DNA from 3 places in the Pseudocolwellia sp. G5-9 genome. Region 2 is predicted to be linked to each of the others. Evidence: predicted binding sites of a transcription regulator. Region 2 holds the regulator's gene; each other region holds the start of a gene.
The links. Region 2 encodes FNR, which switches genes on or off when oxygen is low (the NO sensors DNR and NnrR bind a similar motif). Its sites were predicted from a motif close to TTGATCTAGATCAA; they were not measured.
Positions count from the first base shown of each region.

Region 1 (10,433 bases), 1.6 Mb from region 2:
CGCAGATATTTGCGGAACACCTTACCCTATAGATAGTAAAATGTTATTTAATCTGTCACCGAATCGTTTTGTGATAAGAGATTTAATTAAACGAAAAATATAAGTCCATTAACTCGAAGAAATAAAAAAGCATCGGCAGTATTAAATACTATCGATGCTTTATTTTTTTTGCATGTATTGTATAAAAAATAAATGCTTACCAGTTTTCAACGCCTTTCATATCAGGTAGTTGATGTGCAATACCTTTGTGGCAATCAATACACGTTTTTTCACCTGAAGCTAGCGCGTCAGAATGCATTTTAACACTGCGATTTCCTTGCTCTGAAAAGTCCATGTATTCAAAGTTATGGCAGTTACGACACTCAAGCGAGTCGTTATCTTTCATGCGCTTCCATTCACGCTCTGCTAGTGCTCTACGGTGTTCTGTAAATTTCTCTCGTGTATCAATCATACCCGTTAACATACCCCATACTTCTTTACTGGCGGCAATTTTACGTACAATTTTATGTGTCCATTTTTTAGGAACATGACAATCTGGGCAAGTAGCACGAACACCCGAACGGTTAGCATAATGAATAGTTTCTTTGTACTCTTCGTATACGTTGTCTTCCATTTCATGACAACTGATACAAAACTCTTCAGTGTTAGTTATTTCTAAGGCGGTGTTAAATCCCCCCCAAAAAATGACACCACCTGCAAAACCAAGCGCTAAGATAACCCATAAAGCGGCACTACTTGGAGATTTCAAATACTGCCATATTTGTTTAAATTTTGATTGTTGAGACATATGACCTCCTACATTCCGTAATTAATTGTTGGTTAATGACTCAACGGGTTTAAAAGTATTTTCAACTAAAGGTCTAACGTCTGCTTGCGTAACATGACATTGAGAGCAAAAGTAACGACGAGGCGATACATCACTGAGTACCTTGCCATCACGAGTTTCAAAGTGAGTTAAACTTACTTTGGTTGCTCCTGTTTCTGCTGCATATTTCCAACCATGACATGTTAAACACTTGTTACTGTTTAAATCTATACGATACCCACGTGTTTGATGTGGAATAACAGGTGGTTGATGCACATAATTACGTGCTATTGGATTTTTGTCTTTTATCACACGTTTAAACGGATCTGCTTTACGTGTTTCGTCTAAGCTAGCTGCGCCTCTAATCGTATCTAAAGAACCTGTATTTACGGTTACTTTCTCCTGAGATAAAACAGCAAAAGAAAGACCTAGTATGGTGACGATAATTATTAATAATTTCATGTTTTCCTCCACCTTAATTGGTGTAAGTTTAATTTAAACCTTGCTAACTTTTACTGCACACTTTTTGTAATCCGTTTGTTTTGACAAAGGATCGGTGGCATCAAGGGTTAACTTATTTACAAGCTGCTTTGCATCAAACCAAGGCATAAAAACAAGCCCTTTTGGTGGTCTATTTCTTCCTCGCGTTTCAACACGCGATTTAACTTCTCCACGTCGAGATTCAATCAGTACTTGATCTCCTCGGCGTAAACCGCGTTCTTTCGCATCGTCTGGATGAATAAATAACACAGCATCAGGAAAGGCTTTATGTAATTCAGGTACACGATTTGTCATAGAACCTGAATGCCAATGCTCTAAAACACGCCCGGTACTTAACCAAAGATCAAACTCCTCATCTGGTGATTCAGCTGCAGGTTCATAAGGTAAGGCAAAAATAATCGCTTTTTTGTCAGACTTACCATAAAACTGAACTTCACTTCCTTTTTCTACATAAGGATCGTGCCCTTCTCTGTAACGCCATTTAGTTTCTTTACCATCAACAACAGGCCACCTTAAACCGCGCTCCTCATGGTAACGGTCAAAAGGAGCTAAATCATGTCCATGACCTCGACCAAATTCGGCATACTCTTCAAATAAGCCTTTTTGGATATAAAAACCAAATTCATCACCCTCAAAGTTTAAATCGCCTTTAGATTCACTCATCGGAAATTTATTCACATTGCCATTAGCATATAAAACATCAAATAATGTTTTTCCGCGTACTGATGGCATTTTTGCAATTAACTCTTCTGGCCATACTTCTTCCACTTTAAAGCGTTTTGAAAATTCAACTAATTGCCATAAGTCTGAGCGAGCATCGCCCGGTGCTTTAACTTGCTGATGCCAAAACTGAGTACGACGTTCCGCATTGCCGTAAGCGCCTTCTTTTTCAACCCACATAGCTGTAGGTAAAATTAAATCTGCCGCTTGTGCTGTAACCGTTGGGTAAGGATCAGAAACCACAATAAAGTTTTCAGGATTGCGGTAACCCGGAAATGCCTCTTCTGTTATATTGGCCGCCGCTTGCATATTGTTATTACACATTACCCAATACGCATTCAGCTTACCGTCTTTTAACATACGGTTTTGTAATACCGCATGGTAGCCAGGTTTAGGAGGAATAGTACCTTCGGGTAGTTTCCAAATTTTTTCCGCTATGGCTCTATGTTTAGGATTATTTACCACAAGATCAGCGGGTAATCTGTGTGAAAACGTTCCAACTTCTCGCGCTGTTCCACAAGCAGAAGGCTGCCCAGTTAAAGAAAACGGACTGTTACCCGGTTCAGATATTTTTCCTGTTAATAAATGGATGTTGTAAATTAAGTTATTTGCCCAAACACCTCGGGTATGTTGGTTAAATCCCATCGTCCAAAATGATGTAACTTTCACTTTAGGGTCAGCATATAGCTTAGCCATTTCAAGTAAATTAGCTTCAGGAACACCTGATATTTTAGACGTATATTCAACACTATATGTACTAACAAACTTAGCGTACTCTTCAAAGCTCATTGGCATTGAAGCACCACTGCCCGCATTTTTAGCTGACTTTTCTAAAGGATGAGTTGGGCGTAATCCATAACCGATATCAGTGACACCTTCACGAATGTTTACATGTTTCTTTAAAAACTCTTTATCAACAGCATCATTTTGAATAATGTAATTTGCAATAAAGTTTAAGATGGCTAGATCTGTTTGAGGTATGAACACCATACCGTTATCTGCAAGTTCAAAACTACGGTGCTTGTATGTTGATAATACATTGACTTTTACGTGTGGTGCGCTTAATCGACGATCTGTTAAACGTGACCATAAAATAGGATGCATTTCGGCCATATTTGAACCCCAAAGCACAAAAGCATCGGCATTCTCTAGATCATCGTAACATCCCATAGGCTCATCCATACCAAAGGTACGCATAAATCCACCTACTGCAGATGCCATACAGTGACGTGCATTTGGGTCAATATTATTGCTAAGAAAACCCGCTTTCATTAATTTTGACGCGGCATACCCTTCCCAAACAGTCCACTGACCAGAACCAAACATACCTACAGACGTTGGGCCTTTCTTTTTAATAGCCGCTTTAAATTTTTCAGCCATTACATCAAAAGCTTTATCCCAGCTTACTGGAGCAAAATCACCTTCTTTGTCGTATTTACCATTTGTCATTCTTAACAATGGCTGAGTTAGGCGATCTTTACCGTACATAATTTTTGATAAAAAATAGCCTTTAATACAGTTTAGGCCTTTATTCACTTCGGCTTCAGGATCACCTTGCGTAGCAACCACTTTGCCTTCTTGAGTTCCTACTAAAACGCTACAACCTGTTCCACAAAAACGACAGGGAGCTTTATCCCATTTGATTGTGGTATCTGACGATTTAGTCATAAGGTTTGATGCTGAACTTGGTATTGCCACACCGGCAGCAACAGCAGTTGCAGCAATAGCATTTGCTTTAATAAAGTCTCTTCTTGTTACTTTCATGATTTTACCTCTTGGTGTTGTGGCAATCCGGCATCGTTATGATGAAAAATTAAAGAAGAAGAAATAACACCATTCACTAATCCCATGTCTGTAATAATGTCTATTAATTTACTCTTTTTAGGATTAGTGATAACTTCCTCGATCGTAACAACCATGTTGCCGGTATTACCGGTTACATGTACCTCTGCTCCAGGAAACTGACCCAATTCCTTTGCAACAGCAGATACTTTAGAGGGATGAGCTACAAACATAACTCCTGCTATATTTACTGGAGTTTCTTCTAATAAATTGATCAAAATATTCGATCCTTATTTTTATTTGTATTTTCGCTTACACAAAAAATACAAGATAATTGTTTATTTTAGTGGTTTTGCACCGATAATTTTTAACGCCAGCATTGATACACCAGCCGTTGCAATAAAACCCATCAAGAAAATAATAGGCATAGATGAATAACCTAAAATATTCCAAATTAAAGATTCAAGAGCGCTCATAAGCTTCTCCAATTGTGTTTAAAAATTCATTTTTGGGTGATAATTCAATAGCCGTTTGTGGACATACAGCAACACATGCTCCACAGCCATTACAGCTATCTAAAGAAATTTGAGGTTGAGGAGTTGACTGATTAATATAAGTAAATGAAATAGCTTCGGTTTCACAGTTATCTTGACAACTTAGGCAATACACTTGTTTTTTTGCTAAACAATTAGCCTTAATTTCAATCGCTAAATCCCAAGGTTTTTCACTTTCAACTTGAGTAAAAATAGGCTCTTTACATGCTTCTACACATTTATTACAAAACGTGCACTCGCCTTTATTAAAGTCAATTTCAGGAAAACCACCATCTCCTTTTACAATAATTTTTTCTGGGCAAACATTTATACATTCCTCGCATTGAGTGCAATTATCTGTAAAAACTTTTTCATTAATAACATAAGGTAAGCGTATAGCTGGCTTACTGTTTTTTTTAGTTACATTAAAAAAATTTCGTCTGGCGAGATCAACCATTACACACCTAAAAGAATGACTTACGCATATCTACATGATTATAGATATTTAACTTTGGTACATAAGCTGAACAATACATTACTACCTTTAAAATAAAGTTGATTTAGGTCAACTTTGTTTAGCTTGTATAAAAAGATTCTTTTTATACAAAATTTAACAAACGAAAAGCTATTTTATATTTAAATACATAAACTCACTTATAAACATCATTTTGTTGACAATTAACCATACATATTTCAAGATTGAGTTAACAAAATTACAAAACATCAATTTAATCACTTCTACAAGAACCTATTTCGGAGCAACATTTTGAGAGTAATAACCACATTAATTCTAATAAGCATAATGTTTGGCTTTACCGCTAAAGCAGAGACCCCTCCGCGGGAAGTAGATTTCAATTTTAATTGGAAATTTACCCTAGTTGACTCCACTGAATTACCTGAGAAGTTACCCCTTAATGATAAGGAATGGCGTAACTTGCGCTTACCTCACGATTGGAGTGTTGAAGCATCTTTCTCTGAATCGTTAGAAGGCGCTACAGGATATTTACCAGGGGGAGTTGGCATATATCAAAAGCACTTTAAAACAACCGCTGATTTAGCTAACGAAAAAGTTTTTGTGATGTTTGATGGCGTATACAACAATGCCACTTTTTGGCTTAACGGTAAGAAGCTAGGTCATAACCCTTATGGTTATTCTCCTATTAACTTCGATTTAAGTGATAAATTAACGACTAACGGTAGCGACAATATATTAACCGTACATGTTGATCATTCACGTTATGGTGATAGCCGCTGGTATACCGGTAGCGGTATTTATAGAAATGTAAAACTCGTTACCGTCAACAAATTACATATTCCTATTTGGGGAACTTTTGTAACAACGCCTGAAGTATCAGCCGAACAAGCTAAAGTGAATATAAAAATCGATGTTGAGAACAAACACAGCTCAACAAATCGTTTTCAATTAACAACTCAAATCATTGATAATAAAGGTAACATTGTTGCTACAAGTACGAAAAAAGAGCGCTTAAAATCAAACAAAAAAGATACCTATACAGCCAAATTCACTATTGATAACCCTAAATTGTGGGATATTGATAAACCTAATATGTACTCTGCAGTAACAACATTATCTATTGAAGGTAAAAATGTAGATACCTACACAACTCCATTTGGTATTCGTAGCATTGCTTTTATTCCTAAGAAAGGCTTTTTTCTTAACGGAAAATCAACTTTAGTTAAAGGTGTTTCTTTACACCATGACGGCGGCTTAGTCGGTGCGGCAGTACCAAAAGAAGTATGGCGTAGACGCCTTGCCTCACTAAAAGATGCTGGATTGAATGCAATAAGAACAACGCATAACCCATTTTCTCAAGAATTTTTAGACTTATGTGATGAGATGGGCATATTAGTTCAAAACGAATTTTTTGATGAATTTGATTACGCTAAAGACAAACGTCTTAACTACCATGAACGCCACGATGACAATATTACCAAAGGTTACGTTGAACATTTTCAACAATGGGCAAAAAGCGACTTAACACGTACTATGCTTCGTGATCGAAATCACCCCAGTGTATTTATGTGGAGTATAGGTAATGAAATTGAATGGACTTATGTACATTACCGTTACGTTACTGGATTTTGGAGTGACTTAGATGATCCAATGAAAATGGATGGCAGCTTTTGGGGATCCGCTCCTAAATTTACACCCAAAGAGCTAAAGAAACGATACGATGAATCTACCAAAGGTGAGCATGTTCTTGCTGATACTGCTGTTAAGTTAAATAAATGGGTAAAAGAACTTGATACAACGCGCCCTACAACAGCTAACTTTATTTTACCCCAAGTAAGTCATGTAAGTGGATATGCTGATGCAGTAGATATCGCAGGATACAGTTACCGCAACAGTGTTATTCCTTGGGCACAAACTCACTTTCCTGACAAACAAGTGACTATTAATGAAAATCCAGGTAGTTGGGATGATTGGAAACAAGTACTGCAATTTCCTGGTGTATTTAGCCAATTTATGTGGACAGGTATTGACTACATGGGCGAAAGACACAAAAAATGGCCAGCTAAAAGTGGCTGGGGCGACATGCTTAATTTAGCTGGTTTTAAAGTGCAAGGTTGGAATTACTTTAAAAGTGTTTGGGTTAATGAACCACATATTTCATTAGGGACTTTACCTTTATCTGAATCAGGTTTTGAAGCTGAACCACTATCAGGATTGGCTGTAGCTAAAGATCAAGCAAGTTACAAATGGCGTAATTCTAATATGCATTGGAATTACAAGAAAGGCGAACCTGTACTTGTTGAAGTGACCTCAAATCACTCTATTGTTGAGCTACTACTCAACGGTGAATCACTTGGGTTCCGCAGTATGTCTGAATCGCCTGATAGAATTTTCCGCTGGGTTGTTCCATATCAATCAGGTGTGCTAACAGCAAGAGCCGGTTTTAAAGGCCAAGAAATTGCAGCCAAGCTTGAAACCGCAGGAAGAGCAGTAGGTTTTACTTTAACAGCAGATAAAACCACATTAACGGCAGATGGCTACGATTTAGCACATTTAGTGGTTCAGCTTATTGATTCAAAAGGCCGCCCAGTAAAAACCGATAATACTAAAGTCACTTTTAGTGTTGACGGTGATGCTAGATGGTTAGGTGTAGATTCTGGAGTTCCTGAGAATATACAAGACTTTCAATTAAAAAGCATAGTAACAGCTAAAGGACGAACTCTTGCTATCGTACAATCAAATACTGTAGCAAATAGAGTAACGATTACCGCTACAGCTAAAGGCTTTAAGCCACAATCAATTAGTTTAAACTTACAAAAGTAACTCATAGAAAACAGGTTGGTTTTATATAAAACCAACCTGTTTTCTCACTTATTTATATCCACTTCTAGATAACTTCTAAAAAAACACACATTTCCGACATATTGTTACTGCCCTTCGGCCGACTTTTCGCTATAATATCGCGCTCTTAATTTCATCTATTTTCATTTATATCTAACAATAGGTAATTTGCATGTCGGTACAACAGCAGGAAGTCGATTTACGTCGTACCTTCGCTATCATTTCTCATCCTGATGCGGGTAAAACAACCATTACTGAAAAAGTATTACTTTTTGGTCAAGCTTTACAAAAAGCGGGAACCGTAAAAGGTAAAAAATCAGGTCAACACGCAAAATCTGATTGGATGGAAATGGAAAAAGATCGTGGTATTTCAATTACTACCTCAGTAATGCAGTTTCCTTATAATAAATGTCTAGTTAATTTACTTGATACTCCCGGCCATGAAGATTTCTCGGAAGATACCTATAGAACATTAACCGCAGTAGACTCTTGCTTAATGGTAATTGATGTTGCAAAAGGTGTTGAAGCCCGAACCATTAAATTGATGGAAGTTACTCGCTTACGTGATACACCTATTATTACCTTCATGAACAAAATGGACCGCGATGTACGTGATCCTATGGAAGTTATGGATGAAGTTGAAGACGTATTAAAAATTAAGTGTGCGCCTATTACTTGGCCAATTGGCATGGGTAAAGAATTTAAGGGCGTGTACAACCTGTTAACTAACGAAACCTTTCTGTATCAAACGGGCCAAGGTCATACTATTCAAGAAAAACGAGTAATAAAAGGCTTAGATAACCCTGAACTTGATAAAGCAATTGGTAACTATGCTGATGATTTACGTGAAGAACTTGAACTTGTTCAGGGTGCATCGCACGAATTTAATTTAGAAGAATTTTTAAAAGGTGATCTAACCCCTGTATTTTTTGGTACAGCATTAGGTAACTTTGGTGTTGACCACATGCTAGATGGTTTAACCAAGTGGGCACCAAAACCCTTACCACGTTTAACGTCAACTCGTGAAGTTAAAGCTGAAGAAGATAAATTCTCAGGCTTTGTATTTAAAATACAAGCCAACATGGACCCTAAACATCGTGACCGTATTGCCTTCATGCGTATTTGCTCAGGTAAATATGAAAAAGGCATGAAAATGAGACAAGTACGTATTGGCAAAGATGTAAAAATTGCCGATGCGGTAACCTTTATGGCAGGTGACAGATCAAACGTTGAAGAAGCTTACGCAGGCGATATTATCGGTTTACATAACCACGGTAGTATTCAAATAGGTGATACCTTTACCGCTGGTGAAGACATGAAATTTAGCGGTATTCCAAACTTTGCACCTGAAATGTTCCGCCGTATTCGCTTACGTGATCCGCTTAAAATGAAACAACTTCAAAAAGGCTTAATACAGCTTTCTGAAGAAGGTGCTGTACAAGTATTTAGACCATTAAATTCAAACGACTTAATTGTAGGCGCTGTAGGTGTACTACAATTTGAGGTGGTTGTTCAACGTTTACGCACAGAGTACAAAGTTGAGGCTATATACGAGCCAATTAGTGTTGCAACAGCTCGTTGGTGTACATGTGATAACGAACGCACGTTAGAGCAGTTTAAAAAGAAAGCTTACGACAACTTAGCGTTAGATGGTGGCGATAACTTAACCTATATTGCTCCGACTATGGTTAACTTGAGTTTGGCGCAAGAGCGAGCGCCGGATATTGTATTCCATAAGACACGTGAACACTAAATTGGTGTTGTAGATAGTATTTTATCGGCATTATTTTATTATTTTTATTCGTCACTTAGTAAACTAAGCTCCTCATAAAAATAATAAAATGCTTTGATAAAAAACTATCTACTTAACCAAATAAAATTATTTACGAGCTGCGTTTTTTAGCAGTGATGGTTTTAAGTTTGTTTATATAAACAAAGATAAAACCGAACAACAATAACAGAGCTTATTAAAATGAATATTAAGAACTTACTTGCTGACATCGTTTCTACTGCAATGCTTTCTGCAGGTTTACCTGAAGGTACTAACCCTGCAATTAGTCTTTCAACTAAACCACAATTTGGTGATTACCAAGCAAATGGTGTAATGGGCGCAGCTAAAAAACTAAAAACTAATCCACGCGAATTAGCGACTCAAGTTGTAGCCGTGTTAGAGCCAGAATTAGTGGCGAAAGGTATTGCTGAAAAAATTGAATTAGCAGGCCCTGGCTTTATTAATATTCATTTAGATAAAAAATGGTTAAGTGAGCAATTAGTTAATAGTTCAAGTGATATAAATTTAGGTGTAACCCAACGTGGTTCACTACCTAACGAAAAAGCTCAAACCGTTGTTGTTGATTATTCAGCGCCAAACCTTGCTAAAGAAATGCACGTAGGCCATTTACGTTCAACCATTATTGGTGACGCGGTTGTACGAGCTTTAGAGTTTCGTGGCGACAAAGTTATTCGTCAAAACCACATGGGCGATTGGGGTACACAATTTGGTATGTTACTCGCTCATTTAAGTGACAAACTAGCCTCTGATGAAGTGGCTGAAACCGCTCTTGCCGATTTAGAAAACTTTTACCGTGAAGCAAAAGTAAGATTTGATAACGAAGATGGTTTTGCTGACAGAGCGCGCGACTACGTTGTTAAGCTGCAAGGTGGCGATGCTGATTGTGCTGTACTTTGGCAACAATTTATCGATATATCTATCGCACACAGTGAAGACATTTATAAAAAATTAAATGTAACCCTTACCCGTGACGACATTATGGGC
Region 1 is NZ_CM147893.1:1,957,977-1,968,409, forward strand. Features, by position in the region: gene mnmC (bifunctional tRNA (5-methylaminomethyl-2-thiouridine)(34)-methyltransferase MnmC2/FAD-dependent 5-carboxymethylaminomethyl-2-thiouridine(34) oxidoreductase MnmC1) at 1-103, shown strand, start outside; gene AC0L5Q_RS08345 (NapC/NirT family cytochrome c) at 197-787, opposite strand; gene AC0L5Q_RS08350 (nitrate reductase cytochrome c-type subunit) at 809-1,267, opposite strand; gene napA (nitrate reductase catalytic subunit NapA) at 1,301-3,790, opposite strand; gene AC0L5Q_RS08360 (chaperone NapD) at 3,787-4,086, opposite strand; gene AC0L5Q_RS08365 (TIGR02808 family protein) at 4,147-4,284, opposite strand; gene napF (ferredoxin-type protein NapF) at 4,271-4,798, opposite strand; gene AC0L5Q_RS08375 (glycoside hydrolase family 2 TIM barrel-domain containing protein) at 5,108-7,639, shown strand; gene prfC (peptide chain release factor 3) at 7,830-9,410, shown strand; gene argS (arginine--tRNA ligase) at 9,630-10,433, shown strand, end outside.
Region 1: the regulator FNR is predicted to act here: its motif matches at 4,897-4,910, upstream of napF (ferredoxin-type protein NapF).

Region 2 (10,433 bases):
AAAAGGCTAATATATTCAATGAGCATAATTTACGTATTAATTCCTATCGCGGTACTATTAACGGCTATTGGCCTTTATCTTTTTTTCTGGGCAGTTAAAACAGAACAATTTGATGATCTTGAAAAACAAGGTTTAAGTATTTTGTTTGACGAAAATGACGATCAAGCAGCTGATAAAAATAAATCAACATCAGAATTAATATCAGAAAAGAATAAAAACACCAACGCATCAAATCAACCAAAAGATAGTTAATGAACATTGATTATTTTTCAGCCTTTATTATAGGCATTTTGGGATCTGGCCATTGCTTAGGAATGTGTGGTGGCATAACCTCAATGCTAACCTCTGCTCTACCTAAACATTCGTCGTACTCAAAAACACTTTTAGTTTTCAGTTATAATTTTGGTCGCATATTATCTTATACCCTAATTGGCGCAATAGTTGGTTTTACAGGTTCTGTCGCGGCTAAAAATCTTGGCGTACCTTTAGCTGGTTTACGCGTAATATCCGCTCTATTTCTTATATTTTTAGGACTTTATATTGGCCAATGGCTTATGTGGTTAAATAGAGTTGAACGCTTAGGTAAATTTATTTGGCAATATTTATCACCTTACTCCAAACGTTTAATACCTGTAGACTCACCACAAAAAGCCATAGGTTTAGGTGCGCTATGGGGCTGGTTGCCCTGTGGTTTAATTTATTCAATGCTAACATGGTCATTAGCTAGTGGCAGCGTAACTACGGGCGCATTAATTATGACTAGCTTTGGCTTAGGAACCCTACCAGCATTGCTTATTATGTCGTATAGCTTAATCAAAGCAAAAACGCTACTTAACCACCCCTTATTTAGAAAAACAATGGCAATAAGCCTTATCGGTTACGGTATTTATACCTTGTACTTGCTCGTTTAATCGATTGCATATAGATGAAGGTTAGAATATGATCCAAATCAATTAACCTTTGATTAAGTATGGACATTATGGAAAACAACAATTGCTCAGGAAAACAACACATCCATTGTCAAAACTGTAGTATTAGTGAATTATGCCTTCCATTTTCGTTAAACGAGCAAGAACTTAATACGCTTGATAATATTATTGACCGTAAAAAGCCTATCCATAAAGGTGAGCAAATTTTTCAAGACGGCGACGAAATGAAATCTCTTTATGCCATTCGTTCTGGTACATTTAAAACCTTTACCGTTAATGAGCAAGGAGAAGAACAAATTACAGGGTTTCATCTAGCAGGTGATTTATTAGGTTTTGACGCCATTGCCAATTCAGAACATCCTAGTTTTGCTAAAGCACTGGAAACATCAATGGTATGTGAAATTCCATACGACACGTTAGACTCTATTTCTAACACTATGCCAAAGCTTAAAAAACAAATATTAAAAATGATGAGCTCTGAAATTCGTTCAGATCATGAAATGCTTATGTTACTTAATCATAAAAATGCAGAGCAACGATTAGCAACTTTTATTAGTACGTTAAGTAAAAGATATCATGAACGAGGATTTTCTGCGTCTGAGTTTAGATTAACCATGACACGTGGCGATATAGGTAACTTTATTGGTTTAACGGTTGAAACGATTAGCCGCTTACTGAATAGGTTTCATAAAAATGGTTTAATCGATGTGAGTGGCAAACTGATTACCATTAAAAATATTGAAAAGCTTAACGAAGTTGCTTCACTGTAATTCGATATATACCCGTTACCAATCAAGAGGCTATTTCAGAGTGCTTGAGCGATATCAATTCAAGGCAACGCTTTGTGATAATGGTTACTCCCTTATGAAAAGCGTTGTTGATGAAGTGATTTTGCTCAAGCGCTTCTTCGATGGGTCTAAAACAATTTATGCTTCGTTATTAACTTTAGTCAGGTTCCTACACGGATGTAGGACATTAGGGTAACGCAGGAGCAGTTACCGAGAATAGCCATGACGTAAACTTAATGCCTTGCATACATGGATGTAGACCTTAGATTTTGTTTGGAACGTAAAATCTGTGCTTAAATTGTTTTTAGTTCCCACTGAAACCTGCATCTTGAATGATAACGGGTATAAACAACAGTAGTAAAAGGTACGTTATTATTACTGTTGTTAATCTCCGTAAAAGATCTATTTTAAATTTCATATTCCCCTCTTCATCAAGATATTATTAATTAAGAATATCTTGATGTAAAACAATTAAAAAACACTCGTTCATACACTATACTGATACTCATGGTATTATAAATACGAGCTAAATAATTGGGGACGATATTATGAAAAAGTATCAAAATATACTAACGGTTATTGATCCTACGACAGACGACCAAAAAGCGTTAAAGCGTAGTATTGAACTAGCACAACATACTAAGGCTACTATCACAGCCTTCTTATCTATTTTTGATTTTTCTTACGAAATGACCACCATGTTATCAAGCGATGAACGTGAATCTATGCGACAAACCGTTATAGACGATAGACACCAATGGCTTAATAACATTATCGAACAACTCGATACAGAGTCACTTACTATCAACACCAAAGTTGTTTGGCACAACAGACCTTTTGAAGCAGTGATCAGCGAAGTGCTTGATCATAATCACGACATTGTTATTAAAGGTACTCACGAACACGACAAACTAAAATCCGTTATATTTACGCCTACCGACTGGCATATTTTACGTAAATGCCCTTGCCCTGTGTTATTAGTTAAAGATCATTTATGGCCTGAAAACGGCAATATACTTGCAGCAATAAATGTAGGAAGTGATGAAGAAGAACACCTTTCGCTTAACCATAAAATCACCTCACAAGCGAGCGACTTAGCAAAAACAATAAACGGTAACGTGCACATTGTTAATTCTTATCCCGGTACGCCTGTTAACATCACCATAGAAATACCTGAATTTAACGCGGTAGAATACAACGATACTATGTTAAAACATCACCAAGATGCGATGACAGAACATTGTGAAAAATACCAGATAGCGAAAGAGAACACCTACGTTCAAGAAGGTTTACCTGAAGATGTTATCGAAGAAATTGCCAACCAAATCGACGCAGAATTAGTGATTTTAGGCACGGTAGGTAGAACAGGATTATCAGCCACATTAATAGGCAATACCGCTGAACACGTAATAGATCGACTGAACTGTGATGTACTCGCGTTAAAACCTGATGGATATGAATCACCTTTTGTTAAGTAATAAAAACACTAATAAAGTAGCTAATTACTATTTTAGTTACTTTATTACCTATTACATCTAAATCAACTTAACTCTACTTTAACTAGCTTAGTAACCAAGTCCTCCTATTTGTAGTAATATTAAATTGATCCCTCGCCAATAACAAAACTCAATTAGCGATATATAACACTACAATTAACAAATCAATCTATTGATTTTATTATTAAAGTTGTGTAATGTTAGTTTCGTATTTAGGGAAAAAATATTATATAAAAGGAAATTATTATGAACAAACTCATCTCTATATTAGGTACCCTTACCTTTTTATCTTCAACATCTGCATTAGCTGATACTCTTACGTTTTCTGGTGCAACTCACTGTAATGAAGATGTAGTTAAACATGCAACTGCATTTAATAACTTAAAAACGGCTGAAGGCGCCTTAAATGCCCTATCAACTATTTCTTCTGAGTCTGTAGGTCCAACCGAACAAGGTTACTTTATCTTTGATCCTCAATTTGAAAGAACCACTAGATACTTCAATTGTAGTGTCCCTCTAACAGCCAATATGGGTAATATTTCACTTAACGTTTATGGCAAAGTCAATGGTATACAACAAGCACCAGGTGGGTGTCTAATTTCACGTATACGGAAAGTAAACGATGGAGGAATACCTAAATGGTTTAGATTTGGGACTGGTGAAGGTTTTGATTGGAGTACTATTACAAACTATAATATAACAGGTGAGCAGTTTGTAAATTATAGTACAAATAATATTAATAACAATTATGAAGCTGACAGTACTTTAGAATTAAAATGTCGTACAACATGGTCAGGCGGTAGCGTATCGATTGGTCAGATAGCAGTAACGTACTAACAATTAAATAAATTTTCTCCCTAAATACTCTAGAGTTATTAATATAACTCTAGACTCTTTTAATTCTCCTCTTACCTAGTTTATTAAGAACAAACCTTTAGGTATAATGCGCTCGCTATTAACGTGAGAACATATATGAACGCTTTACCTACAACACCTGAAGTATCACTAACATCCGAGCAAGCCATACAACTATCTAAGCTAGAAAAACGCTTACGACGCAATGTGGGTCAGGCGATCGCTGAATACAATATGATTGAAGACGGCGATAAAGTCATGGTGTGTTTATCGGGAGGTAAAGACTCTTTTTCAATGCTAGATATTCTGCTTAAATTACAAAAAGCTGCTCCTATTCATTTCGAAATCGTTGCAGTTAATTTAGATCAAAAGCAGCCGGGTTTCCCTGAACATATTCTTCCTGAATATCTTGAATCGTTAAATATTCCTTATTACATAGTTGATAAAGATACTTATTCTGTTGTTAAAGAAAAAATATCAGAAGGAAAAACCACTTGTGGTTTATGTTCGCGCTTACGCAGAGGAACCTTATATTCATTTGCTGAAAAAATAGGAGCCACTAAAATAGCACTTGGCCATCATATGGACGATATTGTTGAAACCATGTTTCTCAATATGTTTTATGGTGCAAAACTAAAGTCTATGCCTCCAAAACTTCGCTCTGACGATGGCAGAAATATTGTGATTAGGCCTTTAGCTCACTGCAGAGAGCAAGATATTTTAGATTATTCTAACTTTCAACACTACCCTATCATTCCTTGTAATTTATGTGGTTCACAAGAGAACCTTCAAAGACAAAACATTAAAGCCATGCTAAGCGAATGGGATAAGCAAACACCCGGACGTGTTCAAAATATATTCAAGTCACTCAAAAATGTAAGTTTAAGCCAATTAGCAGATACTGACCTATTCGACTTTTCAAACCTTGCCATAGATAGAACTGAAAAACGGAAAGCATATGAGTTTTCTGATGAAGTAGTATCATCTACAAACATAGATGAAAACCAGTTTATTAACATTACCAATATCTCATAAAATATTAATAACAAAATAATTTATCTTAAAGGTGTCTCTCAAAATAGTTTCACTATAGTAGCGCACCTCATCAACTTATATGATAAGTCATCTGAACTCGGCTTGATAAATGCTTCTCTAACAGCTATTTTTCCTAACTTCTACGTTAAATTTACTTGCAATAAAAGATAATGCTTTTTATAAGGGAACGACCATTATTACAAAGCACTGCCTTGAATTGATATAGCTCAAGCACTTTGAAATAAACTCTTGAGTAGTAACGGGTATACTTCAATTCATTAATAACAGATTAAACCGAGTTCAGATTAAGTATTATATTACGTTAGGTAAGTTTTCACCTCGTAACTTACCTTAGCCCATTCTATAAACGCCTTATAAAAAACATCCCCTCTCAAACACATCAAAATATCAAACCAAAATTCAGGTTAGGTAGTTTTTAAGTAAGTTATTTTCTGAAAATGGGTTGCAATAACCTAACTTTAGAATGATAATGCGAATCGATCTCATTCGCACTACGTAAAAATGTAAAATGTATATAAAAAATAGCATATCAACTCTGGTATTTATGTTAGCCATAAGTCCCCCTATTCAAGCATCATCAAAGCCCGAAGGTGCAGAACACATTGTTATAACAGGAACACGAACAGCCAAACTATTAAGTAACTCACCTGTTTTAGTAGATGTTATTGATGGTGAAACTCTTGCAAAGGTTAGTAACGGCACCTTAGCACAAGCACTAAATTATATTCCGGGTGTTGTGGTAAAGCGCAGCGCTAAAGACGGCTATAACATTCAAATGCAAGGATTCGATGGTGACCATGTTTTAGTCTTAATTGATGGTCAACCTATTGTTAGCCCAACCGGTTCATCAGCCGATTTAGACCAAGTACCCGCTAATAACATAGCTCAAATAGAAGTTATTCGCGGTGCAGCGTCGGTGATGTACGGTAGTTCGGCCATGGGAGGTGTGATAAACATTATTACCCAGAAAACAAACCAACCTACACTTGCACTTGATTACGACGTTAGCCAGTATCAGGGGAATGCCATCAAAAATGGTGATCTTAACCACACCATTAAAATGAATGCGGTTGATAACTTCTCTGGTTGGCGTACACAACTTAATGCGCTACTTATCGACGATCAGGGTTTTGACTATGACAATACAACTGTGAGTCAAGACGCCGCTAGCGTAGAAAAAAAATTCATCACCTTAAGCACCAGTAAAACCCATAACAACTTAGCGACAAGTGCTAAGTATCAATGGCTCAGTGATAAGAAACTACGTGACACCTCTGCAATACCTGGACAAAGTCAGATAATTTATTACCAAACAGATGTAACCCAGCAACAAATAGAGCTAGGTTTAAAAAGTGCTGCAAGCCCAAAAACTCCATGGCAGATCAACGCCAGATATATTAATCATCAAGAAACGAGTGGCCAGTCAAACAGTATTCGAGACTCGAGTATCAAGTTATCTGAAATTAACGCTCAAAAAGTTTTTCAGTTACACCATATAGAAATAGTTACCGGCGGTGTGATTCATGCTGACCAGCTAGATCAATATAAGCCTGCTGACGGTGTTATTGAAATAGACAATGAAAGTCGAGAAAGTGTAGAAATTTTTGCTCAAGGCAACTGGAGCAAATCCAACGATCAAATACTCGCAGGAATACGCAGCCAATACGATTCAGATTTTGGCTGGCATAACGCCCTACGCCTGAGCACAATGAAAAACTTTACATTCGGTAAAAGCAGCCTGCAATGGCGTGCAGGCATTGGTCAAAGTTATCGCGTACCTAACTTAAAAGAACGTTTCTATATTTTTGATCACAGCGCTCTTGGCTACATGGTTTTAGGTAATAAAAACCTTAAACCAGAAACAGCCAATTCAATGAGTTCAAGTTTAACCTTTAATACCAGTATTGCCGATAACACAGTTGACCTGCGCAGTGATATTAGTGTGCATTATTCAAAAACAGACGATCTTATCGACTCGATTATAGATCCTAAGCTTTCAGAAGAAAGTAGCTTATCAATATACCAATATCAAAATATTAACAAAGCCAAAATACACGGTATCGATATCAGCAGTCAATTAACCTTTAACCAATGGAAGATGCAGTTAAATTACAGTTACTTAACTAGTGAAGATGAAAAAAATCAGCGCTTACTTTCTCGCCCGCGCCATCAAATAAAATTCAACATAAATTACGACATAGATGCCTACGATATCGAATTTATTGCCTATGCCGTTTACCAAGCCGGTGAAGCCGTACCCGATAGCTATCAAGCTGTAGAAAACAATGAATTCACCACCGTTAATGCGCTATTAAATCAAGCATTAACCACGCAATTATCTTGGCGCATTCGTGTTGACAACATTTTTGACGAGCATAAAAGCCCGTCGACAAATAATCAAAATCTATTTGATGCAAGACCTGTTAGTAGCCGCACCATCAGTGCTGGCATTAGTTACCAATTTTAATAAACTCTAGGATAATCACATGACATTTAACGCAAACATCAGCCATACATTTAAATTAAGCAGCTTAGCACTGTGTGTTTTACTAACCGCTTGTGGCGGTGGAAGTGACTCAAGTAAAGAAACTACTCCAGAACCTACACCAACTCCTGCACCTACTGCACCAGAGCAAGGTGCGATCAGTGGCCCACATAGCACAGGTAGTGTTAGCGAACCGATCTTTGTTTATTACGATTTAGAAACTAAAGCCGTTCTTGAGCTCACCGAAGAGCAAGCAGCAACCAATTCAGTATGGGATATGGCCTTTAAGCGCAGCGGCATTTACTTAAATCAACATAGTGAAAATACAGTCAAAGCTTATGCAACAGGTAATAACAGCGAATTTTTTAACGCTGATGGCAGTGCAATTGCTGCCAGCTTTATTGCTGCAAACGCAGACACTGAATTAGATGACTACTTAGCCGTTAAAGCCATTGATATTCCTACAGATGACACTCAATTTATTGGTGATGTTACATCAAACATTATTGAAGGTTTTTACGATTACAATACCACTACACATGTGGTCACGGCAGCACAAAACCATTACTTTATTGTAAATTCAGATGACGCATTCACTAAGTTTAGAGTAACTGACATTGTCACCGCTGGCATAGGTATTGGTCAATTCACGTTACAAACAGCTTACCAAGGTAGCAGTGATGCAGCCTTCGCAGCAGAACAAGAACTGGTTATCGATGCAGCGTTAACTTGTTCGGGTGATGTAACCCATGTTTATGTAGATTTTGATACGAACCAAGAAGTTACCAACGCCGATGATTGGGACATTAACTTGCCCTGTGCTACCGATAAAGTCTCTGCTGATTTCACCATCAATATTGCCGATGATGCTCAAGCGATACAAGACTTTGACAACAACTACAATGCCATTGACCCAACAGCCGTTTCATTCTACGACTTTCAAGAAAATAGCCACACCATCAAGGCTTTTGACAACACACCTTGGTATCAATATGCCCTAAATGGTGGTCACTTATTATGGTCACAATTTGATGTTTACTTAATTAAAACACCAACAACCGTCCATAAGTTTCAATTAACAAGCTATTACGATGCCGATGGAATTTCTGGCAACATCAGTTTTAGAGCTGATGAAGTCAATGAACTTGCTGGCGAAGCAAGTAATTAAAACCAACCTGTAAACCTCATACTCAAGGCACACATTCTGTGCCTTGAGTCACTGACTCACCCTTAATGAATTTATCTTAATACCGCTAGGAAATTATTATGATCGATCTAATCGAACAAACCATGTACCAGCTGTCAGATTTTTTTATGGCACCAGTACTCTGTCTTATCGCTTTACTTTTTGTTTATTCACTATTTGCTACCGGACAGTTTTTCAGCCAAACAATACAACGCCGTCGTCACTATCAAGCATTTATCCAATTACTTAACGATAATTTAGGCAAAAATCCTGAACTAACGCTAAACGGTTATCCAATGGCAAGCTTAGCCAATGAAGTACCTACAATCAGCCAAGATCAACTTGATGTTGCAGCACTGAAAGAGCTAGAAGGTGTACGTAACGTTAGCCGACTTGCGCCAATGTTAGGCTTAATCGCTACTATGATCCCAATGGGGCCTGCATTAAAAAGCTTAGCCGATGGCAATATACAAGGCATTAGTGAAAATCTGATTGTAGCTTTCTCTGCAGTTATTTTTGGTTTGATTATCGCGTCAATTACCTTTTGGATAGCTTCAGTGAAAAAACGCTGGATGGTTGAAGAACTTGTGGCCTTAATGCCGCTGATCAACAACCAAGCGCCAGAAATTAACCAACCAGCACTCACCTTACCTGTACAAGCCGTGGAGAAAAACTATGAGGTTGCTTGATGAAGACGAAGGTATTAACCCTGCGCTATCAGTAGTTAATTTAGTTGATGTGTTTTTAGTGCTCGTTGCCGCTTTACTCATCGCCATCGCACAAAATCCATTAAATCCCTTCCTAGCTGAGGATGTCACTGTCATTAAAAACGAAGGCAAAGAGAATATGGAAATTATCGTCAAAAAAGGCAATACCATCGAAAGCTTCAAAAGTGATGGAACAACGGGAGCAGGTACAGGTAAAAAAGCCGGTACAGCTTACGAAATGGCAGACGGCAGCATGATTTACGTAAAAGAATAGTGATATTATCCAATGAAAAACCTTTTAATTAAAATTTCCATCTTACTATTTTCCGTCATTAGCTTTATTAGTAATGCCGTCACAGATAGTGTTAGCAACAAAAGCACAAACCATAGTGTACTTTTTGTCAGTACCGCTCATACCAACACAGCCAAAATAACGCTGTTAAAAACCGTTGCCGATAAAAAAACCAACTCAACATGGAACATTCAGCAAAAATCAGCTAAATCATTATTACAAACTGCCAATCAAGCAGATGCCCTTGCTGCACTATTCAATAAATATGACTTAGTTATTCTTGATGCGGTTTCGGTACGAGAAGCCAGCGCGGCCTTTGATAGTTATAACAATGCAGTAGTTAAAACAAACACTAACATTGTTGCTTTTAACTACTTACAAAACGCCAGCCTTAATAAAGGCTTAGACGCTGATAGTGCTAGCACCTTACAAGATTATTGGATGAATGCTGGCCGACGTAATCTCGATAACATGTTGTCATATATCTCACTAAACATTATTAAATCAGCAGGCCAAGGCAATGCTTTAGTACAAAATACCGTGCCTACTCCAATTATTTTTCCACAGCAAGGTATTTACCATCCAGCGCTAGAGAGCTTAATCATTAACGATTTAGCGACATATAAACAGCACCGTCCA
Region 2 is NZ_CM147893.1:370,935-381,367, reverse strand. Features, by position in the region: gene AC0L5Q_RS01605 (heavy metal translocating P-type ATPase) at 1-10, shown strand, start outside; gene ccoS (cbb3-type cytochrome oxidase assembly protein CcoS) at 19-252, shown strand; gene AC0L5Q_RS01595 (sulfite exporter TauE/SafE family protein) at 252-911, shown strand; gene fnr (fumarate/nitrate reduction transcriptional regulator Fnr) at 971-1,699, shown strand; gene uspE (universal stress protein UspE) at 2,266-3,195, shown strand; gene AC0L5Q_RS01580 (hypothetical protein) at 3,460-4,050, shown strand; gene ttcA (tRNA 2-thiocytidine(32) synthetase TtcA) at 4,186-5,103, shown strand; gene AC0L5Q_RS01570 (TonB-dependent receptor plug domain-containing protein) at 5,669-7,591, shown strand; gene AC0L5Q_RS01565 (HmuY family protein) at 7,611-8,777, shown strand; gene AC0L5Q_RS01560 (MotA/TolQ/ExbB proton channel family protein) at 8,876-9,484, shown strand; gene AC0L5Q_RS01555 (DUF2149 domain-containing protein) at 9,471-9,776, shown strand; gene AC0L5Q_RS01550 (cobaltochelatase subunit CobN) at 9,789-10,433, shown strand, end outside.

Region 3 (10,433 bases), 360 kb from region 2:
TTCTAAGGTAATAGGATCAACATAAGGACCATGCAAGAACCGACCTTTACTGACTTGTGCTATCGCTTTAGTTTGATTATGAATTTGTCCAACACGATTCAAGTAGGTACTAGTAACAACGTTAGATTGCGCATCTAAAATAAATATTTCTGAAAAGTCGGGGGAAGACGAGAGTTTTTGTTGCAGTAAAGATTTGTTAGTTTCTAAATGCTGAACATCGATCAAATTATTTAAAGAGCTTAAATGATCCCATTGATTTTCTGCCCACATTTGAAGCAACTTAACGCGAGTTGAAGCAATACCCTCAAATGTTTGTTCAACAATTGAATAAGTACTTTTGTTCACAAAACACGACCAACCTAAAGAAAGCTTACCGTTACTCCCAAAAAAAGGTAACCAATGACGTTCTTTATCAGTTAACTGCATTAAGTGACTTTTCAACTGCATACTACTGCTCTCTTATCTCGAAATTGCCAGTGCTATAGCCGCACTTAACTAAATTAAAAGGGTTTAAGTTGAGCTTTAGAAAGCAAAAATAATGCCTAATTAAATTAAGAGAAAATTAAAATAAATACAAATAAATGTATAAATACAAAACCAGTATAAATAGTGCCTACAGCCAACATTTATCAACTGTAATTTATTGTATTTATAGATTGTTAAAAAAGAAGCTTAGAAAGAAAGCAAACAACGCACCATTATAAGTCATCAAAATGGTGCGAGTGTTATTTTGGTGCAACCTGTCCTGTGTTAGTTAAGATTTACAGTGAAATTTTTCAAATTTTCTCGTAGGTAACTTGCGTTAGGTTATTTATCTAACTCACCAAAATAAGCATCAACCGTTTCAATTGTGCCGTTTTCGTTATGTATTAGTTCTACCATTTTTATGCTGCGTAAATGGGTTTTTCCACCACTTAACGAACTGTCGTGGAAAAACAAATACCACTTACCATTAAACTCTGCAATTGAGTGATGGTTTGTCCAACCTAAAACCGGTTCTAGTACTTTGCCTTTCCATGTAAAAGGTCCGTACGGGCTTTTTGATGTGCCGTATTGAATAAAACGAGAATGGCCTGTTGAATAGCTAAAGTAGTATGTGTCTTTAATTTTATGCACCCAAGCGGCTTCAAAAAACTTGCGGTCGAAGTCGCCTTGTAGAATAGGTTTTCCGTTTTCGTCTTGTAATATTACGTCTTGTAATGGTTGCGCTAAGCTTTTCATATCAGCATTGAGTTTAGCTATTTTTGGCATGTAAACAGGTTCGTTATCAGCCGGGTATTTATCTTCTTCTATGTAGCTTCCTGTTTGCCATCTTTGTAATTGTCCACCCATTATGCCGCCAACATACAGGTAGTATGATCCGTCGTCGTCTTGAAATACCGACGGGTCAATACTGTAAGTCCCTTTAATAGGTTCAGCTTCAGCTACAAAAGGTCCTGTTGGTGTGTTTGCACTGGCAACACCTATTCTGAAAATATCGTCTTTGTCTTTTGCAGGAAAATATAAGTAATACTTATCGTCTTTTTCTGCTGCATCCGGTGCCCACATTTGTTTAGTTGCCCATGGTACTTGGTTAACATGTAAAGCTTGGCCATGATCAACAACTTTTGTATTTTCAGTAACTTCATCTATTGAAAACACGTGATAATCGCGCATATCAAAATGCCCGCCTGACGAGTTTCTCACTACGCCACTTTCTATATCGTGAGACGGATAAATATATAACTTGCCATTAAATACATGGGCAGATGGATCAGCCGTAAACATATGGGTAATTAATGGTTTTTGTGGGAAACGTTCAGGGTTTTTAACTTGTGGCTGTTCTGGTTCAGCTTCAGGTTTGCCACTTGCTGCATTAACATTCATGCTCATAGCAAGGGTTAAACTGGTGAGTAATACACTTTTAGATATCACTTGTTTATAAGACTTTTGTTTTGATTGTTTCATAAGATTATCCGTTGGGTATTCAGGTAGGGTTAACGGATATAAAATGACTTATTCTATATCGCGTTAACTGGATTAATAACCTGATGTAAATGTTTGTTTTATTAAGGTGTAATCTTCGGGTTTAAAATAAGCATTACAGACCGTCCATCTGCTCTAACTCTTTACCTTTAGTTTCGCTTACAAATTTAAGAACAAAGATGATTGAAAGCCCTGCACATAAGGCATAAAAGCTATACGTTGCAGCTAAGCCAATGGAAGCCAGCATAATAGGAAACATCATGGTGATAGCAAAGTTTGCTGTCCATTGTGTAAAACCACTTACCGCTAAACCTAACCCACGAACTTGGTTAGGGAACATTTCACCTAATAACACCCACATTACAGGGCCCCAAGACAAATTAAAGAAGAATACGTAAGCATTAGCTGAAATTAACGCAACAACACCCATTGAACCTAAAATTAAATCGCCAGACTCATCAATATCCGCCGACATAAATGAAATAACGAGAATTGATAACGTGATGGTCATTCCGATTGAGCCCAGCATTAATAAAGGTTTTCTGCCTACTTTATCAATGTAATACATAACCAATAAACAGGCAGCTATACTTACACCACCACTTAAAATATTAATTAATAACGCGTCTGACTCTGAAAAACCAACCGCTTGCCAAAGTACGGCACCGTAATAAAAAACAATGTTAATACCTACTAATTGCTGCAATGTAGCTAAACCTAGCCCCACCCACACAACTTTACGCACTCCACCGGTTTTTTTATTTAATAAGTCGGTAAATTTAGGTTCGTGTTTGTCTTGCGCAAAAGAGTTTTCAATTTCAGTTAATTTACCTTGTGCGTAATCGTCGCCATATAAACGCTTTAACACGTTTAAGGCTGACTCATTACGTTGTTTTAATACTAAAAACCGAGGGCTTTCAGGTATAAAAAATAAGGCTAATAAAAAAACAAAGGCAGGAATTAATTCAATCCAAAACATCCAGCGCCATGCTTCAAAATCCATCCACAAAATAGCGGTTGAAACACCGGCAATATCAGCTAAATAATAGTTACTTACAAAGGCTGAAAACAAGCCTGAAATAATAGCCACTTGTTGAATAGATGAAAGCGTACCGCGATATTTAGCAGGTGCTATTTCACTGATGTAAGCTGGAGCTAAAACAGAAGCTGCACCTACCGCGAAACCACCAATAATACGGTAAATAACAAATTCGAATGAGGTAACAGAAATACCTGAACCGTAGGCACTTACAATAAATAATACCGCTGTAATAATAAGGATAGTTTTACGACCTAATTTATCAGCTAAGCTACCCGCCATAAAGGCACCAATTGCACAACCCAACAACATACTTGCTACGTTAAAACCAGTCGCGACGCTGTCTGAATTAAACGCGGCTTTTAATCCGTCAACGGTGCCATTGATAACACCACTGTCGAAACCAAATAAGAAACCTCCGATGGTAGCAACAACACATATTAAAAATATAAAACCTTTGTTCTCTTTCATTGATGGCTCTAGTTGAACAGCTCCATCAACTGGGACGGTATTATCATTATTATTTTTCATCTAAATTCCCCGATCTTTTATTGATCTTCTTACTTATTTAGCGGGTTTTATAAACCAGCTTATTGTTATAAATAATGTCGCTATTAGTTTTTGTATTTACTTTTAACTCGCTCTAATTGCACTTGTAGTTCTTGGCTTACCGCATGTGGCATTTGTTCGTGTTCTAGCTTTTTAGCTAACACAGCTTCGCCTGCAGCTTGGGCTTCGTAATTCAAACCTTGGTTTGTACGATTGTCTTTAAAGCTATCTACTAAATCGTCTGAATGATAAAGCTCACAACTGCTAGCTCTCCAAAAATCTGGAATAACAATTGAACCTTGTTCACCAATAATGACTGCCCAGTTATGAAGTTTGCATTGAAATGAGGTGCCTAGTGTTAAATGAACATCGCCAGATTCAGCTAAAATGATCAGATCGTCTTCAACACCATTTGGAGCAAATTGAGGTTTTACATAAACGTTTTCAATGGTTTTTTCGGTAAAGAATGTTGAAATAGCTAGTGGGTAAATCCCCATATCTAACAAACAACCACCGGCTAGATCTTCACGGTATACGCGCGACTCTAGTTGATAAGGCATTGGGTAACCAAAATCAGCCTTTATCTGTTTAATTTTACCAATACGCCCTTCTTCTACCCATTGCTTAGCTTGTATTATCGCCGGTAAAAAGAAAGTCCACATGGCTTCCATTAAAAACAGCTTTTTCTCTTTAGCTAGTTCAAATAATTGCTTACTTTCTTCAGGGCTGACTGTAATAGGCTTTTCACACACTACATGTTTTCCAGCCATTAACGCATCGCGAACATTCTCAAAATGAAAATTATGAGGCGTTGCTACGTAAACAATATCAACGTTAGGATCATCATAAACCGACTGATAACCTTCATAAGCATTAGTGATATTGTATTTATCAGCAAAACTACGTGCGTTTTCTATATTTCTTGCGCCTACAGCAACTAGCTCACCGTTATTGACAAACGACATATCTGCACAAAACTGCCCTGCAATTGTCCCTGTGCTAATAATTCCCCAACGTATTTTATTGATTTGCATTACTTTAATTCCTCTAAACCTAATACGAAAAAAGCCAATAACTCATCATTTATAAGCAATTGCCTTAAAAATCTTTTATGGTTTTCAATATGACTTATCGACATTGTCATGCTATCTTTATGTTATTGTCAAATTAACTATAACATTTATTGCGAAATAAAAAAGACATGGGGATAAAAACAATGCCATCGAATTTTGTAAAAACTCAATTTAAAATAATGCTATTTATATGCTTTAGCCTTTGCTCGTGCGTAACATTTTCTCAGCAATTTAACGTGCTGTTATTTACTAAAACAGCAGGTTGGCACCATAAATCGATACCTGCAGGTGTGGCTAACATTAAGGCGTTAGCCGAGGAACATGATTTTAATATGGTATGGCATGAAGACGCCTCGCACTTTAACGATAAGTTTTTAGCCGATATTGATGTGGTTATTTTTATGATGACAACCGGAGATATTCTGAACGAAGAACAACAAGCCGCGTTTAAGCGTTACATACAAGCTGGTAAAGGTTTTGTTGGTATTCATAGTGCGTCTGACACTGAAGCTGATTGGCCATGGTTTCAAAAATTAGTGGGTAGAAGTTTTATTATTCATCCTGTTGTTCAAACAGCGAGAATGCAAGTAGTAAACACTTCGTTTCCTGGTATGAACCGTATACCTAACAACATTTTATGGACGGATGAATGGTATGACTTTAGTCCTGAAAAAAGTAAAAATCTAAACTACTTATTAAAGGTTGACGAAAGCACCTACGACACACATTCAGACTGGGGCAATAACCAAACAGGCGATGGTATGGGAGAATTTCATCCTATTGCTTGGTATCAAAACTTTGATGGTGGCCGCTCGTTTTATACGTCGTTAGGACATTTAGACGCTGTACACAGTAACCGAGGTTTTAAGCACCATGTATACGGCGGAATATATTGGGCTGCAACAGGGAAAGGGATTTTGAAGTAAGGTAAGTAAATAAGGACAAGTCATTATGGCCATTGTCCTTGTTTCATTTCTTAGACGTTTTTAATTTTTTATTTTATCTTTATTATTAATAACTTCAGCTAACACAGCCTCAAGCTTTAGTGCATTTTTACGATCTTTTCGTGCTAATTGACGTTCCTCTCTTGCTGCTTCAGGTTGACCAATAGATTCATAATAATCACCTGACTTGGTGTGATTAGCCGAACTTTTTTTCAACTCTGAATATGACGAACAACCGTATATTGAAAAAATCAATATTAAAAAAGTCACAACTCCTTTTAACATAACTTACTCCATCGACCTCAAATAATTCAAGCGTATAGCACCTAACATCATTCTATAGATATATCAGTAACAACGCCCACTTCCACAGCCACCAACTTACCAGAGAAAACTATAAATTCAATACATTAAATAAAATAATCACTATATGGTCTAAAAAATATAAAACTTTAGCTAAATAACCTGAACTCGGTTTAAGAGATACTTAATAAATTGAAATATAAGAAAAAATAGTTTTATTGAGCCCCTAGCTTGCTAGTTTTTATTAATTCAAGATAAATTTAACGCAGAATTTAGGAAAAACACCTGCTAGAGAAGCGTTTGTTAAGCCGAGTTCAGATTAAATATTACCAATAATTTTTATCACATGACTCAATGCAATTGATTGATCAATCAAGATGTAATCTAGTGGCTAAATACAGTTATTTTTCTCTCACACTAATTTTTTCAATAAAGTACTAGCCATACCACTAAACGGTTAGATGTAGATCAAAAATATGATGAGTTTTTTGAGTTTTACCTTTCTAAAGTTTTGACTATATGAAATATTAAGGTAATTGTGTTTTGTTATTAAAATGAACCATTAATAAACTATTTAAGGATGTATCTATGTATAAAACAATTATTTGCGCCATTGAAGCAAGTAAAGAAGGTGAAGCAGTACTTGCGAAGGCTCAAGAGTTTGCACTGTTATGCAATGCTAAGTTGTTTGTAACTCATGTTATTCCATACGCTTTACTGCCTAAAGATTACCAAAAACAATTAAAAGAAGAAACGTTACCTAAAATGGAATCTATTACTAGCGCCTTAGGTATAGCTAAAAAAAATGTGTCAGTTAAGTTTGGTAAACCTTATGAGCAAATTTGTGAGCTAGCAGAAAAAAAAGAAGCAGATTTAATTATATTAGGCACTCATTCTAAAAAAGGTATTCACGCTTTAATAGGTTCTACAGCCAACGGCGTGGCTAACTATGCTAAGTGTGATGTTTCGCTTATTAAAATTTAGTTGTTGGCGTAATTGATTGACGTTTTTATTTTATTCTTGCTGTAAGTGATAAGGAACTATCGTGAGATAGCTCCTCCTCATTTTAACTCCCCTATAACCATCTTCTAACGCTAGCTGTATATATTTTATATTCGTTTACAAATAACTTGGTTAAGTGTTTTTCTTCAGACAATATTTGTCGGTATAACATCAACAAACCAATGATCAAACAAACTAAAGTAAATACAGAAGGTAAAGCTAAAAAGAACCCTATTTGAGAAACAGCAACACATAAAAATATAGGATTACGAGAATACTTAAAAAATCCGTTGGTAATAAGTTGTTTAGGTCCTTCAAGATCAATACCTGAACGCCATTTATCTCCCATACTTCTGTGCACAACAATGGTCATAGCAAACCCAAGTGTCATTAAGGTAATGCCGGTAAAAATAATGGGTAACGTTTGTAAAGACGTAAACATGACTAAATAATTATCTATCTCTTCAAAAAACACTCTGAACAAACACACCATCCAAATACTGAGCCTAAAGAAACGAAACGTCATGTGATTCCACCACGTTGAACAAAAACGCTCCCCTGGCAATACCAATTCAACAGGCCGTTTTATCTGCGCAAGTATAATTTTAATGGTATAAAAAGCAGCAACACACGTATAAAAAATAGCGAGATATATACGTGTAAATTCTATTATTCCTGAAGAGGCATTAATGGTGTTCATAGTTTATCCTTAACATTAATTTTTAACATAGCACTTGTTCTTTCTGACTTAATTATTTTTGCATATGCCTAACGTAGCATAGCGTATAGTTGATCAACTAACTCAGCCCAATCAGCATCATCGTCTTTTGATTGTTGTAAAAAGAGATTTGTGATGCACTCCAAAGTTTGCTTGATGTAGCACAATATCGCTTGCTAAAGGCTTATGTTTTTTAACCAATTCTTCAATGCCTTTATGAGTAATGGCTAAACCTAATTGTGAAAATAAATTATTTAAAGAATGATTATGGTTTTCCATGGTAAGCATCCTTATTGTTAAGTGTATTACACCCCATTTAGAGGCAAAAAGTAATGGCAACAATGTATAAAAGTCTATTACAGTTACATTATATGAATCAATTACGCACTAATACCAATAGCAATAGCCAATTGATCATTTATACTTGTCTAAATTGCCAATTACATCGTTATTTATTTAATAATTAGAACACTCCTTATTAAAATAAATGCCTCGCCTACAGGATGTTGCTGCTTAGGTACAGTCTGAAACGATGAACCTGTGTATTTGACCATTTATTCTTCGTATAAAATAGGTCAATTCATTAATAGATTTGGTATAACATTTCACATCTGCATTAATAAATATACTCTTCATTGTTTGTTTTAACATCTATTTCCTTATCAAAAAATGACAACCTAGATATGAAATGTACATAGAAGTTATAACAACCCACAAATGTTAACGTTAACAAATAAAATGATAAAAATAACATTTACCTCCTAGGTTTTATAATTTAATAATATAAATAAATCATAAAAAAACATATTTTTTCCCCAATGAATCCTATAATAGTAATTTTTTACAAAACAAATACTTAAAATCAAGTTACTAAAAAAATATTTATACTGCTTATAAGTAACACGATTAATTACCAATAAAACCATTGCCAAATGATTTTCTCGATGCTAATGTTAGCGCTAACAAACAATCAAACAAATTTATTAGAGAGCATTTATGTACTTGGGAATTGATTTAGGCACATCTGGTGTGAAAGTTATCCTGCTTGATGATAACGATAAAATTATTGAACAAGCATCAGCTTCGTTAACGGTTAGCCGCCCTGCTCCGTTGTGGTCTGAACAAGATCCTAGTGATTGGTGGCAAGCAACTAACGACGCAATTGCAACGTTAAAAGCTAAAAACAGCGAAGCATTATCTTCTGTTGTTGCTGTGGGCTTATCTGGCCAAATGCATGGTGCTACTTTACTCGATAATAACAACAACATTATTCGCCCTGCCATGTTATGGAATGACGGACGATGCGAACAACAATGTAAAACCATTGAAGCGCGTGAACCCAATACACGTGCTATTACTGGCAACATTGCTATGCCAGGTTTTACAGCACCTAAATTGGTTTGGTTAAAAGAAAACGAACCTGAAAACTTCAACAAAGTCGCTAAAGTTTTATTACCTAAAGACTACTTACGCTTTTTAATGACAGGCGATTATGCTTCAGACATGTCTGACAGTGCAGGTACGTTATGGCTTGATGTTGAAAAAAGACAATGGTCTGAAAAAATGCTAACAGCAACCGACTTAACAATTGAGCAAATGCCAGCCTTGTTTGAAGGTACTGAAATTACTGGTTACCTCACTAAAGATATTGCTGAGCAATGGGGAATGAACCAAGTCCCTGTAATTGCTGGTGGTGGCGACAATGCTGCTGGTGCAGCCGGTATTGGTGTTATCAATCCAAATGAAGCCTTTTTATCTTTAGGTACTTCGGGCGTATATTTTGTAGCGAACGAAACTTACAACCCAAACCCAGACAGTGCTGTTCATACTTTCTGTCATTGTATTCCAAATACTTGGCATCAAATGTCAGTAATTTTAAGTGCTGCAAGTTGTTTAACTTGGGTTACACAATTAACGGGCTTTAAAGACGAAAAAAGCTTATTAGACGAAGTAGAAAAACTTGATTTTTCAGTGCCGTCTTCAGTGATCTTTTTACCTTATTTATCTGGCGAACGTACACCACACAACAACCCCAATGCTCAAGGTGTTTTCTTTGGTTTAGGCCATAACACTAACGCAGCTGAACTAGGCCGTGCCGTTTTAGAAGGCATAGCTTACGCATTTAACGATGGTCAAGAAGCGTTAATGGCCGCAGGTACACAAATCGATACAGTTTCAGTTATCGGTGGCGGCTCTCGCAGCAAGCTATGGGGAAAAATTCTCGCTAGCGTATTAAACAAACCGCTAACTTACCGCAACGGTGGCGAAGTAGGTCCAGCACATGGTGCTGCACGTTTAGCTAAAGTTGGCGTAAATAAAGTAGATGCCAGCACAGTTTGTGTAACGGGAGATATTGTTCATGTCATTGAACCCGACCAAACAATGGCTAATAACTACGAAACACAAAAACATAAATATCAACAACTTTACCTTAGCTTGAAAGAACATTTTTAGGCTGACTTAAACATTTTTAGACCAAACAAATTTCTACATAAAAAATTTAATTAGGAGAAAACCATGAGTGAACAATTTTTTAACAACGTAAACAAAATTCAATTTGAAGGTGCTAACAGCACTAACCCACTAGCTTTCCGTCACTACGATGAAAACAAAATCGTACTTGGCAAAACAATGAAAGAGCATTTACGTTTTGCTGCTTGTTACTGGCACAACTTTTGTTCAACAGGTTTTGATATTTTTGGTGAAGGTACATTTGATCGTCCTTGGATCCAACCTACAGGTAACCAATTACAATTTGCTGAACAAAAAGCAAAAGCAGCCTTTGAGTTTTTTGAAAAACTAGGTGCTCCTTACTTTTGTTTCCATGATGCTGATATTGC
Region 3 is NZ_CM147893.1:15,839-26,271, reverse strand. Features, by position in the region: gene AC0L5Q_RS00110 (methyl-accepting chemotaxis protein) at 1-447, opposite strand, end outside; gene AC0L5Q_RS00105 (glycoside hydrolase family 43 protein) at 808-1,866, opposite strand; gene AC0L5Q_RS00100 (sugar porter family MFS transporter) at 2,081-3,475, opposite strand; gene AC0L5Q_RS00095 (Gfo/Idh/MocA family protein) at 3,619-4,587, opposite strand; gene AC0L5Q_RS00090 (ThuA domain-containing protein) at 4,770-5,552, shown strand; gene AC0L5Q_RS00085 (hypothetical protein) at 5,613-5,855, opposite strand; gene AC0L5Q_RS00080 (universal stress protein) at 6,462-6,857, shown strand; gene AC0L5Q_RS00075 (methyltransferase family protein) at 6,949-7,575, opposite strand; gene AC0L5Q_RS00070 (DUF2789 family protein) at 7,693-7,872, opposite strand; gene xylB (xylulokinase) at 8,590-10,047, shown strand; gene xylA (xylose isomerase) at 10,111-10,433, shown strand, end outside.
Region 3: the regulator FNR is predicted to act here: its motif matches at 6,332-6,345, upstream of AC0L5Q_RS00080 (universal stress protein).